DNA from 3 places in the Bacillus sp. LQ16 genome. Region 3 is predicted to be linked to each of the others. Evidence: a T-box and tRNA genes for the amino acid it is inferred to sense, from the RefSeq annotation. Region 3 holds a T-box; the other regions hold tRNA genes.
What was found. A T-box is a leader RNA that pairs with one kind of tRNA and senses whether it is charged. The one in region 3 lies ahead of AC3EMB_RS16195 (tryptophan--tRNA ligase), so its partner is inferred to be a tRNA-Trp.

Region 1 (3,658 bases), 2.5 Mb from region 3:
TCCTAAAGTGTAACGGAGGCGCCCAAAGGTTCCCTCAGAATGGTTGGAAATCATTCGTAGAGTGCAAAGGCATAAGGGAGCTTGACTGCGAGACCTACAAGTCGAGCAGGGACGAAAGTCGGGCTTAGTGATCCGGTGGTTCCGCATGGAAGGGCCATCGCTCAACGGATAAAAGCTACCCCGGGGATAACAGGCTTATCTCCCCCAAGAGTCCACATCGACGGGGAGGTTTGGCACCTCGATGTCGGCTCATCGCATCCTGGGGCTGTAGTCGGTCCCAAGGGTTGGGCTGTTCGCCCATTAAAGCGGTACGCGAGCTGGGTTCAGAACGTCGTGAGACAGTTCGGTCCCTATCCGTCGTGGGCGTAGGAAATTTGAGAGGAGCTGTCCTTAGTACGAGAGGACCGGGATGGACGCACCGCTGGTGTACCAGTTGTTCTGCCAAGGGCATAGCTGGGTAGCTATGTGCGGAAGGGATAAGTGCTGAAAGCATCTAAGCATGAAGCCCCCCTCAAGATGAGATTTCCCATAGCGTAAGCTAGTAAGATCCCTGAAAGATGATCAGGTTGATAGGTTCGAGGTGGAAGCATGGTGACATGTGGAGCTGACGAATACTAATAGATCGAGGACTTAACCATATAATATGAAGCAATGTTATCTAGTTTTGAAAGAATATAAAAAACTTGTTGACTTTTAAAAGCAAATGAGTTAAAATGATTCTTGTCTTAAATGAATACAGTCTGGTAATGATGGCAGAGAGGTCACACCCGTTCCCATACCGAACACGGAAGTTAAGCTCTCTAGCGCCGATGGTAGTTGGGACCTTGTCCCTGTGAGAGTAGGACGTTGCCAGGCAAAATGGAGGATTAGCTCAGCTGGGAGAGCACCTGCCTTACAAGCAGGGGGTCGGCGGTTCGATCCCGTCATCCTCCACCATATATGTCGGAGGGGTAGCGAAGTGGCTAAACGCGGCGGACTGTAAATCCGCTCCTTCGGGTTCGGCAGTTCGAATCTGCCCCCCTCCACCATTCTTAATTAATGGGCTATAGCCAAGCGGTAAGGCAACGGACTTTGACTCCGTCATGCGCTGGTTCGAATCCAGCTAGCCCAGCCATTAAGAGCCATTAGCTCAGTTGGTAGAGCATCTGACTTTTAATCAGAGGGTCGAAGGTTCGAATCCTTCATGGCTCACCATTTTTAATAAAATATGCGGGTGTGGCGGAATTGGCAGACGCACTAGACTTAGGATCTAGCGCCTTTGGCGTGGGGGTTCGACTCCCTTCACCCGCACTTTTAATAAAATAACTCATACATGTCTTGCGGAAGTAGTTCAGTGGTAGAATACAACCTTGCCAAGGTTGGGGTCGCGGGTTCGAATCCCGTCTTCCGCTCCAATTTTCAATATGACATGCCGGGGTGGCGGAACAGGCAGACGCACAGGACTTAAAATCCTGCGGTGGGTGACCACCGTGCGGGTTCGACCCCCGCCCTCGGCACCATATGCGCCCGTAGCTCAATTGGATAGAGCGTTTGACTACGGATCAAGAGGTTAGGGGTTCGACTCCTCTCGGGCGCGCTTTTATTAACGGGAAGTGGCTCAGCTTGGTAGAGCACCTGGTTTGGGACCAGGGGGTCGCAGGTTCAAATCCTGTCTTCCCGATATTCAAAAAAACATGGGGCCTTAGCTCAGCTGGGAGAGCGCCTGCCTTGCACGCAGGAGGTCAGCGGTTCGATCCCGCTAGGCTCCACTTTATTTAATATATGTCTCGGAGGTATACCCAAGTTCGGCTGAAGGGATCGGTCTTGAAAACCGACAGGCGGTGAGAATCGCGCGGGGGTTCGAATCCCTCTACCTCCTCCATTTTTAAAAATGGTTTAGACATATAATAATAAAATATTTATTTTTTTCCTTCATGGAGGTATACCCAAGTTCGGCTGAAGGGATCGGTCTTGAAAACCGACAGGCGGCGAGAGTCGCGCGGGGGTTCGAATCCCTCTACCTCCTCCATTTTTTAATTTAATATTGTCGCGGGGTGGAGCAGCACGGTAGCTCGTCGGGCTCATAACCCGAAGGTCGCAGGTTCAAATCCTGTCCCCGCAACCAAATGGTCCCGTGGTGTAGTGGTTAACATGCCTGCCTGTCACGCAGGAGATCGCCGGTTCGACCCCGGTCGGGACCGCCATTTATGTTGGCTCGGTAGCTCAGTCGGTAGAGCAGAGGACTGAAAATCCTCGTGTCGGCGGTTCGATTCCGTCCCGAGCCACCATTTTTTTATGCCGGCTTAGCTCAATTGGTAGAGCAACTGACTTGTAATCAGTAGGTTGGGGGTTCAAGTCCTCTAGCCGGCATCATTTAGGGGCATAGTTTAAAGGTAGAACTGAGGTCTCCAAAACCTCCAGTGTGGGTTCGATTCCTACTGCCCCTGTAAAGTATATGGGCCTATAGCTCAGCTGGTTAGAGCGCACGCCTGATAAGCGTGAGGTCGATGGTTCGAGTCCATTTAGGCCCACCATATATTATTCCGCAGTAGCTCAGTGGTAGAGCTATCGGCTGTTAACCGATCGGTCGTAGGTTCGAGTCCTACCTGCGGAGCCATGGCCCGTTGGTCAAGTGGTTAAGACACCGCCCTTTCACGGCGGTAACACGGGTTCGAATCCCGTACGGGTCATACAAAAAAGAGTCAGCATTATGCTGGCTCTTTTTTATTTTGTTGATCCTTTTTATCATTTTACTTTCCAGAAATAAATAAAGGAATTTTGGAAAAGCTATGGTATGTATAAAAAGGAGGAAATAAATAATGACACGAGTTAGAGACTTAATGAGTACCCATATTGTACATTGTACACCGCTAGACAATGTATATGAGGCAGCTGTAAAAATGAAGGAAGAATCGGTTGGGTTAATTCCTGTTGTTGAAAATGAGCAGGTTGTTGGGCTTGTTACTGATCGAGATTTAGTTGTTCGAGGGATTGCTGAAAAACATCCTGGATCTAATAAAATTACAAATGTAATGACAACAAATATTATCTCAGTTTCTCCAAATGATTCTATTGAAAAAGCTACAGAGCTAATGGCACAGTATCAAATTAGACGGTTACCAGTAGTTGATAGTGGTCAGCTTATTGGCATGTTAGCACTAGGAGATTTAGCTATAAGGGAATCGGCAGATGATCAAGCTGGATTTGCCTTGAGCGAAATCTCAGAGCGTACAGAGTAAATTGAAACTTTAATTAACCGAGATTTTAATGGTCACTCATAAAGAGCTAAATTATATATAAAGTTCAGATGCATTATTCTAGTATATATGGATTAAACTAATATGTTAGCGTGATGTATCTGAGACATTATATAATAAGGATATGGTTAATAATTTCCACAGTTTTTTTAAATTTGTTATTCTTCATTTTTAATAAGAGAAAAGATGATATACTGATAGATATAAGTATTATGAGGGATTTTGAATATAACAATATTAATTTTTAGTGGTACGATAATAAATTAATATTTCCTACATAGATGAAAAGGGAAGGGGAATTATATGAAGGCTGTACAGGGCGATCCAAATTGGAATTTGGTTACAGATACATATATAGAACCAAATAATTTTGCTGAATTATTTTCTTTGCTTGTACCTTGTCACCCAAAAGGTGAGGGGAA
Region 2 (3,658 bases), 2.7 Mb from region 3:
AGGCTTCACCGTTAACCCTGTTTCCTCTTTTATTTCCCTACAGACAGCTTGATCGAGTGCTTCTCCTTCTTCTACCTGTCCTCCTGGCATTTCCCACGTATCAGCTCGCCAGTGTACCTTTGTTAATAACACTTCATTTTTCTCATTTGTTAAATAACCTGCTACGGCAACTATATGCTTTGGTGTCTTATGTTCCATACTGAGCCTCCTAGAAATAATGGTTATTTCATATATCCCTATAAGCATATTCCCTATCTACACCAAAATACCTTTAATAATTCATCACCTTAATTAACTTCATAAAAAAAAGCCCCTATTCGTTAAGCGAACAGGGGCTTTCATCGTATTACTCTCCTAAGTCTACGTTGTGGTAAACTTGTTGTACATCTTCTAAATCTTCTAATGCATCCACCATTTTCTCAAATTGTACTTGAGCATCTTCAGGAAGTGTAACATCACTTTGTGCAAGCATTGTTAATTCTGCAACTGTAAATTCTTCAACACCAGCACCTTTAAGTGCAGATTGTACTGAATGGAATTGATCTGGTTCAGCATACACGATAACAGCATCTTCTTCTTCTAGAATGTCACGTGCATCTACATCTGCTTCCATTAAAATTTCAAGAACTTCATCTGATGTTTTACCTTCAAGGCCGATAACAGCTGTCGCATCAAACATGTAAGCTACAGAACCGTTTACACCCATGTTACCACTGTTTTTGCTAAATGCAGCTCGTACATCTGCTGCAGTACGGTTTACGTTATTTGTAAGTGTATCTACAATAACCATAGCTCCATTTGGTCCAAATCCTTCATAACGAAGCTCGTCATAATTTTCCTCTGAACCGCCTTTTGCTTTTTCAACTGCACGATCAATAATTGTTCTTGGTACATTGTATGTTTTCGCACGTTCTAATACGACTCTAAGCGCTTGGTTTGATTCTGGATCTGGCTCGCCTTGTTTTGCCGCCACATAAATTTCACGTCCAAATTTCGCGTATATACGGCTTGTATTTGCATCTTTTGATGCTTTTTTGTCTTTAATATTGTTCCATTTACGGCCCATACTTTCCACTCTCTTTCTCGTTTTAAATCTACATAAAAATATTAATATGAAATATAATGTGTGTTCAACACATTTTTAAAAGAAATATAAAAAGTTCATTTTTGATTCATATTACAGACATAATATAAATCACTATCATTTTGTTCTTTCGACAAGTTATATTATACATGAATTCCTAAGTTTATTACGAATTTTAGCATCACATAATATAATTTAACAAAAAAGACTCTAACATTTCTGTTAGAGTCTTTTTATATTGCCAATACCTATTTCCATAATATTCCTATAATTACTTTCTATTGTTGTATAATAAAAATAGGAAAAAATTTGAAGAAAAGATGAAGGGAGAATTATGACACATTCAAACGAAAAAAACACACATACTCTTAAAGGAATAGGAGAGAAGTTAAACCCAACTATCTATCAAGTAAGATTCATGAAATAAGATGAACCAATCCAATTTGAGGCGTTTCCTGAATTGAAGGAATTAGGGGACTGGTTAAGTACTTCAACGCAAATGTGGGCGTGCCACTCAACAATGTATAAGTACAACAGAGAAGAGTTTAAAAAGAAGTTTTTAGAAATTACAAACTTAACCGTTGATAATGTACTAATATCTACTGGTGGTGTCGGATTTAACTTCATGTCACCAGGGTGGAGAAATTCTCTCTAAATACCGCAATTAAAAGGATAAAATTGAATGTTTGTTTTTATCCTTTTAATGTTTCGCAGTTTACTCACCGTACACTTTTTGTGCTTATTTTGTCATGTAATGAAAAGAAAACAAAAAAAACTCTATACTAATTGTATAGAGTTTTTTACGACGTTCATGATACCGATGGTCGGGGTCGAACCGACACTCCCGAAGGAACACGATTTTGAGTCGTGCGCGTCTGCCAATTCCGCCACATCGGCACAAAAGAAAAGGCGGCAACCGGATTTGAACCGGTGATAAAGGTTTTGCAGACCTCTGCCTTACCACTTGGCTATGCCGCCATATTAAATTTTATTGGAGCGGAAGACGGGATTCGAACCCGCGACCCCAACCTTGGCAAGGTTGTATTCTACCACTGAACTACTTCCGCAAAAATGGCTGGGCTAGCTGGATTCGAACCAGCGCATGACGGAGTCAAAGTCCGTTGCCTTACCGCTTGGCTATAGCCCATCGAATTCTTACTTAATTATATGTAAGTATCAATTAAATTATTTGTAATTTTTAAAATAAAAATGGGGCGACTGATGGGAATCGAACCCACGAATGCCGGAGCCACAATCCGGTGCGTTAACCACTTCGCCACAACCGCCATGTTGTGTAAATATATTTGGCAGGGGCAGTAGGAATCGAACCCACACTGGAGGTTTTGGAGACCTCAGTTCTACCTTTAAACTATGCCCCTATGTAAATGGTGGAGGGGGGCAGATTCGAACTGCCGAACCCGAAGGAGCGGATTTACAGTCCGCCGCGTTTAGCCACTTCGCTACCCCTCCGAAACTTACATGGTGCCGGCTAGAGGACTTGAACCCCCAACCTACTGATTACAAGTCAGTTGCTCTACCAATTGAGCTAAGCCGGCGTATTTTATTGAAATAAATGGTGGCTCGGGACGGAATCGAACCGCCGACACGAGGATTTTCAGTCCTCTGCTCTACCGACTGAGCTACCGAGCCTTATTAAAATGGCGGTCCCGACCGGGGTCGAACCGGCGATCTCCTGCGTGACAGGCAGGCATGTTAACCACTACACCACGGGACCATTTGGTTGCGGGGACAGGATTTGAACCTGCGACCTTCGGGTTATGAGCCCGACGAGCTACCGTGCTGCTCCACCCCGCGATAATACTATTCATATAAAATTTATATGGTGGAGGATGACGGGATCGAACCGCCGACCCCCTGCTTGTAAGGCAGGTGCTCTCCCAGCTGAGCTAATCCTCCAAAGTGGTGACCCGTACGGGATTCGAACCCGTGTTACCGCCGTGAAAGGGCGGTGTCTTAACCACTTGACCAACGGGCCAAATATTATAAATCCTATGGCGGAGAGCAAGGGATTCGAACCCTTGATACGCTTGTGACGTATACACGATTTCCAATCGTGCTCCTTCGGCCAACTCGGACAGCTCTCCAATGGCTCCGCAGGTAGGAATCGAACCTACGACCGATCGGTTAACAGCCGATAGCTCTACCGCTGAGCTACTGCGGAATAATATTGCCTGGCAACGTCCTACTCTCACAGGGACAAGGTCCCAACTACCATCGGCGCTAGAGAGCTTAACTTCCGTGTTCGGTATGGGAACGGGTGTGACCTCTCTGCCATCATTACCAGACATTATTCTTTTGAGACAATCATTATTATAACTTATTTACTTTAAAAGTCAACAAGTTTTTTATATTCTCTCAAAACTAGATAACATTTGCTACATATTATATGGTTAAGTCCTCGATCTATTAGTATTCGTCAGCTCCACATGTCACCATGCTTCCACCTCGAACCTATCAACCTGATCATCTTTCAGGGATCTTACTAGCTTACGCTATGGGAAATCTCATCTTGAGGGGGGCTTCATGCTTAGATGCTTTCAGCACTTATCCCTT
Region 3 (3,658 bases):
ATCTTTTCTTTCTCCGTTTTCATACATTCATCTCCTTTTTTATTGAATGAGATTCACTTATTAAACACCTTTAATAAGTGCCTTTAATTAAACTTATTAAACACGTTTAATAAGTAACCTTATATTAGCATACTTTTTCATATATGCAACTAATAAGTTCGGAAAAGAAGTGCGAACTCCTTGCTCTACGTATCGATATGAAGAATAATTTATATCGAAAAACGAGGGAACGCTCAGCGCCCCCTCTCAAATCCAATCCGTTTTTTAATTTCCGCTAAATTTACCTTTGCAATAGCGCGTGCCTTCTCAGCACCGTTTTCTAACGCCTCATATAATAAATTCGGCTCATTCATATACATTGCGTACTTTTCACGAGGTCCAGCTAACTCACGATCTACAACGCGAAACAACTCTTTTTTCACATCGCCCCATCCGATTCCAGTCTCATACTTTTCACACATCGACTGTATTTCATCTTCGGTCGCAAACTCTTTATATATCATAAATAATGTTTCTAATTCTTTCGGTTCATTTGGAAGTGAAGAGTCTGTTTTGATTTTAAATATTAACTTTCGTAGTTTTTCTTGCTCTGCAAATAATGGGATCACATTTCCGTAACTTTTACTCATCTTCCTTCCATCAAGACCAGGTAAAATAGCTCCTTCTTCTTGCACTACATACTCCGGAAGTGTAAATGTCGTGCCAAATGTATGATTAAAATACGTCGCAATATCACGCGCGATTTCAATATGTTGAATTTGGTCTTTTCCGACAGGTACATGTGTAGCTTGAAATAATAATATGTCAGCTGCCATTAAAATCGGATACGTATATAACCCCATATTCACTCCTGCATCGACCTCTACCCCCGCTTCTTTATTTTGCTCCACCTTCGCTTTATACGCATGAGCACGGTTCATAAGACCTTTCGGAGTTAGGCAAGCTAAAATCCAAGCTAATTCTAGAATTTCCGGTACTTCTGTTTGCCGATAAAAAACAACATCTTCCCCAAGTCCAAGCGATAACCAAGTAGCTGCTACCTCTTTCGTATAACTGCTGAACTTTTCTGAATCATGCACAGCATTTAACGCATGATAATCCGCTATAAAATACAATGCTTTTCCTTCATTATTCTTTGACATTTGCAATGCAGGTTTAATCGCACCAATATAATTTCCTAAATGCGGATAACCTGTCGGCTTAATTCCTGTTAACATTATTTTTTCACTCACACTAACTCCTCCTTTCTCAAAATAAAAAGAGCCTCTCATCCTTAAAAAGGACGAGAGGCTCCCGCGGTACCACCTTAATTAGCTATCATTAGCTCACTTCATACTTCAATAACGTGAAGTAACCGTCTTTACCTACTCATTTCAGTTAGAAGCTCCAGAGCCCATTCCATATTCATCCCTTACTGATTTCCACCACACATCAGCTCTCTAAAAAGTTTCGAATATGTACTCTTCTCTTTCATTGCTTTTTCGTTATTTTTTACAGTTTATCACATTTCACTTCCAAACAAACCCTAATTTTCTATTTTATATAGCAGGAATTTCCACTTCAATTGTCTAATGTTATATAGGTTTGCAAAAATATTCGAAACAACTTTGGAGGTTTTTTCATGGTAAAATATATATCAATTTTAGGTTCAACAGGATCCATCGGCACATCTGCATTAGATGTCGTTTCAGCTCATCCTGAACATTTTAAAATCATCGGTTTAACCGCAAATTATAATTATCGATCTTCTTGAGCAACAAATCAAAACGTTTCAACCTCGTATTGTAAGCGTTGCGACAAAAGACTTAGCAGACAAGCTTCGTACGCGTATTTCAGCAAATACAAAAATCACACACGGGACTGATGGCTTAATCGCAGTAGCTACTCACCCTGATTCAAATCTTGTATTAAGTTCTGTTGTCGGTGTTTCAGGATTACTCCCAACAATTGAGGCATTAAAAACGAAGAAAGATATCGCTATTGCTAATAAAGAAACTTTGGTTGCAGCTGGACATATCGTAACTGAACTAGCGCAACAAAACGGATGTCGCTTAATTCCAGTAGATAGTGAGCATTCAGCTATTTTCCAATGTTTAAACGGCGAAAATAATAAAGAGATTGAGAAGTTAATTGTAACAGCTTCCGGTGGTGCTTTTCGTGATAAAACACGTGAAGAAATGCAAACATTACAAGCTAAGGACGCTTTAAAACATCCAAACTGGTTAATGGGTGCAAAACTAACGATTGATTCTGCCACATTAATGAATAAAGGCTTTGAAGTAATGGAAGCGAGATGGCTATTTGATATTCCGTATGAAAAAATTGATGTAATGATTCATAAAGAAAGTATCATTCATTCTTTAGTAGAATTTATTGATGGATCAGTTATGGCACAGCTCGGTGCTCCTGATATGAGAATGCCGATTCAATATGCGTTTCACTATCCTACTCGGCTACCTTCTTCCTATGAAAAATTAAATTTATTAGAAATCGGTAGTTTACATTTTGAAAAACCAGATTTAGAGAAGTTCCCTTGTCTACAATACGCATATGAATGTGGCAAAATCGGTGGTACTACTCCCGCTGTATTAAATGCAGCAAATGAAATTGCGAATGCACTATACTTAAAAAATGAAATTGCCTTTTTCGATATTGAAAAAACAATTTACAAAACAGTTGAAGCTCATCATAATGTAAAAGATCCTTCACTTGATGCTATATTAGAAGCGGATCAATGGGCGCGCCAATATGCAAATGAATTGTTAATAAAAAAGAGCTAAAACAGTTCCCACTGTTTTAGCTCTTTTTTCACGTATTCAACTTAACAAATCTATAACCGTGCGTAACTAACACTTTTAATATCGCATATCCTGGAATGGCTAAAATAATGCCCATAATCCCGAATAAGTTTCCGGCAGTTAAAATGATAAATATGATTGTAATCGGATGAATATCTAGCTTTTTCCCCATTACTTGCGGAGAAATAAATTTACCTTCTGCTAATTGTACAACCATCATTACAATAATTACCTTTAAAACCATCCCTGGCGAATCAATAAACGCAATAATTAACGCTGGTGTAATTGCGATAATTGGTCCTACATACGGAACGATATTTACAATCATCGCTAAAATAGCGAGTAGTACTGCATATTTAATACCGATAATAAGGTAACCAATTAATAGCATAATACCGATAAACAAGCTAACTATAATTTGCCCTCTAATGTACGAACTAATCGCATAATGCATATCATCTAGTATTCTCATTGCTGCTGGTTGTCTTTGCTCTGAAATAAACTTTAAAAAGTGATTCGGCAATTGCTCACCATCTTTTAAAAGATAGAACAATATAAATGGAACCATTACAAATGTTAAAACAACCTCTGTAACAGTACTCAAAAATCCAGTTACATTCCCAGTTACTGATGATAATGACTTTGTAAAATCAACTGTGTAGTCTTTTACCATATTCGCAACATTAATATTTAAATTCTCCTGAATTTTACCGAGTAAATTACTTTCCCCGAATCTACGTGCTGCTTGTTCAATCTCATGGCCAAAATACGGTAAGTTATCAATTAATGCATCAATTTGATCTTTAATAATAGGGATAACCGTTACAACTAAAAATACAAATAATCCTAGTACGATTAAA

Region 1: it has a tRNA-Trp gene. The T-box ahead of AC3EMB_RS16195 (tryptophan--tRNA ligase) is inferred to sense a tRNA for this amino acid. The anticodon was not compared.
Region 2: it has a tRNA-Trp gene. The T-box ahead of AC3EMB_RS16195 (tryptophan--tRNA ligase) is inferred to sense a tRNA for this amino acid. The anticodon was not compared.

Annotation. Positions count from the first base shown of each region.
Region 1 covers NZ_CM173491.1:772,978-776,635, forward strand. Annotated here, with positions in the region: rRNA gene AC3EMB_RS03805 (23S ribosomal RNA) at 1-638, shown strand, start outside; rRNA gene rrf (5S ribosomal RNA) at 740-855, shown strand; tRNA gene AC3EMB_RS03815 (tRNA-Val) at 861-936, shown strand; tRNA gene AC3EMB_RS03820 (tRNA-Tyr) at 945-1,028, shown strand; tRNA gene AC3EMB_RS03825 (tRNA-Gln) at 1,040-1,114, shown strand; tRNA gene AC3EMB_RS03830 (tRNA-Lys) at 1,119-1,194, shown strand; tRNA gene AC3EMB_RS03835 (tRNA-Leu) at 1,210-1,290, shown strand; tRNA gene AC3EMB_RS03840 (tRNA-Gly) at 1,320-1,394, shown strand; tRNA gene AC3EMB_RS03845 (tRNA-Leu) at 1,411-1,499, shown strand; tRNA gene AC3EMB_RS03850 (tRNA-Arg) at 1,503-1,576, shown strand; tRNA gene AC3EMB_RS03855 (tRNA-Pro) at 1,587-1,660, shown strand; tRNA gene AC3EMB_RS03860 (tRNA-Ala) at 1,676-1,748, shown strand; tRNA gene AC3EMB_RS03865 (tRNA-Ser) at 1,769-1,861, shown strand; tRNA gene AC3EMB_RS03870 (tRNA-Ser) at 1,916-2,008, shown strand; tRNA gene AC3EMB_RS03875 (tRNA-Met) at 2,028-2,104, shown strand; tRNA gene AC3EMB_RS03880 (tRNA-Asp) at 2,108-2,183, shown strand; tRNA gene AC3EMB_RS03885 (tRNA-Phe) at 2,192-2,267, shown strand; tRNA gene AC3EMB_RS03890 (tRNA-Thr) at 2,277-2,349, shown strand; tRNA gene AC3EMB_RS03895 (tRNA-Trp) at 2,356-2,426, shown strand; tRNA gene AC3EMB_RS03900 (tRNA-Ile) at 2,437-2,513, shown strand; tRNA gene AC3EMB_RS03905 (tRNA-Asn) at 2,522-2,596, shown strand; tRNA gene AC3EMB_RS03910 (tRNA-Glu) at 2,598-2,669, shown strand; gene AC3EMB_RS03915 (CBS domain-containing protein) at 2,799-3,218, shown strand; gene AC3EMB_RS03920 (DUF3965 domain-containing protein) at 3,540-3,658, shown strand, end outside.
Region 2 covers NZ_CM173491.1:560,210-563,867, reverse strand. Annotated here, with positions in the region: gene AC3EMB_RS02900 (NUDIX hydrolase) at 1-198, opposite strand, end outside; gene AC3EMB_RS02895 (YebC/PmpR family DNA-binding transcriptional regulator) at 347-1,066, opposite strand; partial or broken gene AC3EMB_RS02890 (DUF3884 family protein) at 1,419-1,739, shown strand; tRNA gene AC3EMB_RS02885 (tRNA-Leu) at 1,900-1,981, opposite strand; tRNA gene AC3EMB_RS02880 (tRNA-Cys) at 1,992-2,062, opposite strand; tRNA gene AC3EMB_RS02875 (tRNA-Gly) at 2,077-2,151, opposite strand; tRNA gene AC3EMB_RS02870 (tRNA-Gln) at 2,157-2,231, opposite strand; tRNA gene AC3EMB_RS02865 (tRNA-His) at 2,295-2,370, opposite strand; tRNA gene AC3EMB_RS02860 (tRNA-Trp) at 2,390-2,463, opposite strand; tRNA gene AC3EMB_RS02855 (tRNA-Tyr) at 2,471-2,554, opposite strand; tRNA gene AC3EMB_RS02850 (tRNA-Thr) at 2,565-2,640, opposite strand; tRNA gene AC3EMB_RS02845 (tRNA-Phe) at 2,659-2,734, opposite strand; tRNA gene AC3EMB_RS02840 (tRNA-Asp) at 2,744-2,819, opposite strand; tRNA gene AC3EMB_RS02835 (tRNA-Met) at 2,823-2,899, opposite strand; tRNA gene AC3EMB_RS02830 (tRNA-Val) at 2,926-3,001, opposite strand; tRNA gene AC3EMB_RS02825 (tRNA-Glu) at 3,006-3,080, opposite strand; tRNA gene AC3EMB_RS02820 (tRNA-Ser) at 3,098-3,189, opposite strand; tRNA gene AC3EMB_RS02815 (tRNA-Asn) at 3,192-3,266, opposite strand; rRNA gene rrf (5S ribosomal RNA) at 3,275-3,390, opposite strand; rRNA gene AC3EMB_RS02805 (23S ribosomal RNA) at 3,492-3,658, opposite strand, start outside.
Region 3 covers NZ_CM173491.1:3,227,397-3,231,054, forward strand. Annotated here, with positions in the region: gene AC3EMB_RS16190 (maltose O-acetyltransferase) at 1-23, opposite strand, end outside; gene AC3EMB_RS16195 (tryptophan--tRNA ligase) at 234-1,232, opposite strand; T-box leader at 1,276-1,483, opposite strand; partial or broken gene AC3EMB_RS16200 (1-deoxy-D-xylulose-5-phosphate reductoisomerase) at 1,622-2,780, shown strand; gene AC3EMB_RS16205 (AI-2E family transporter) at 2,809-3,658, opposite strand, start outside.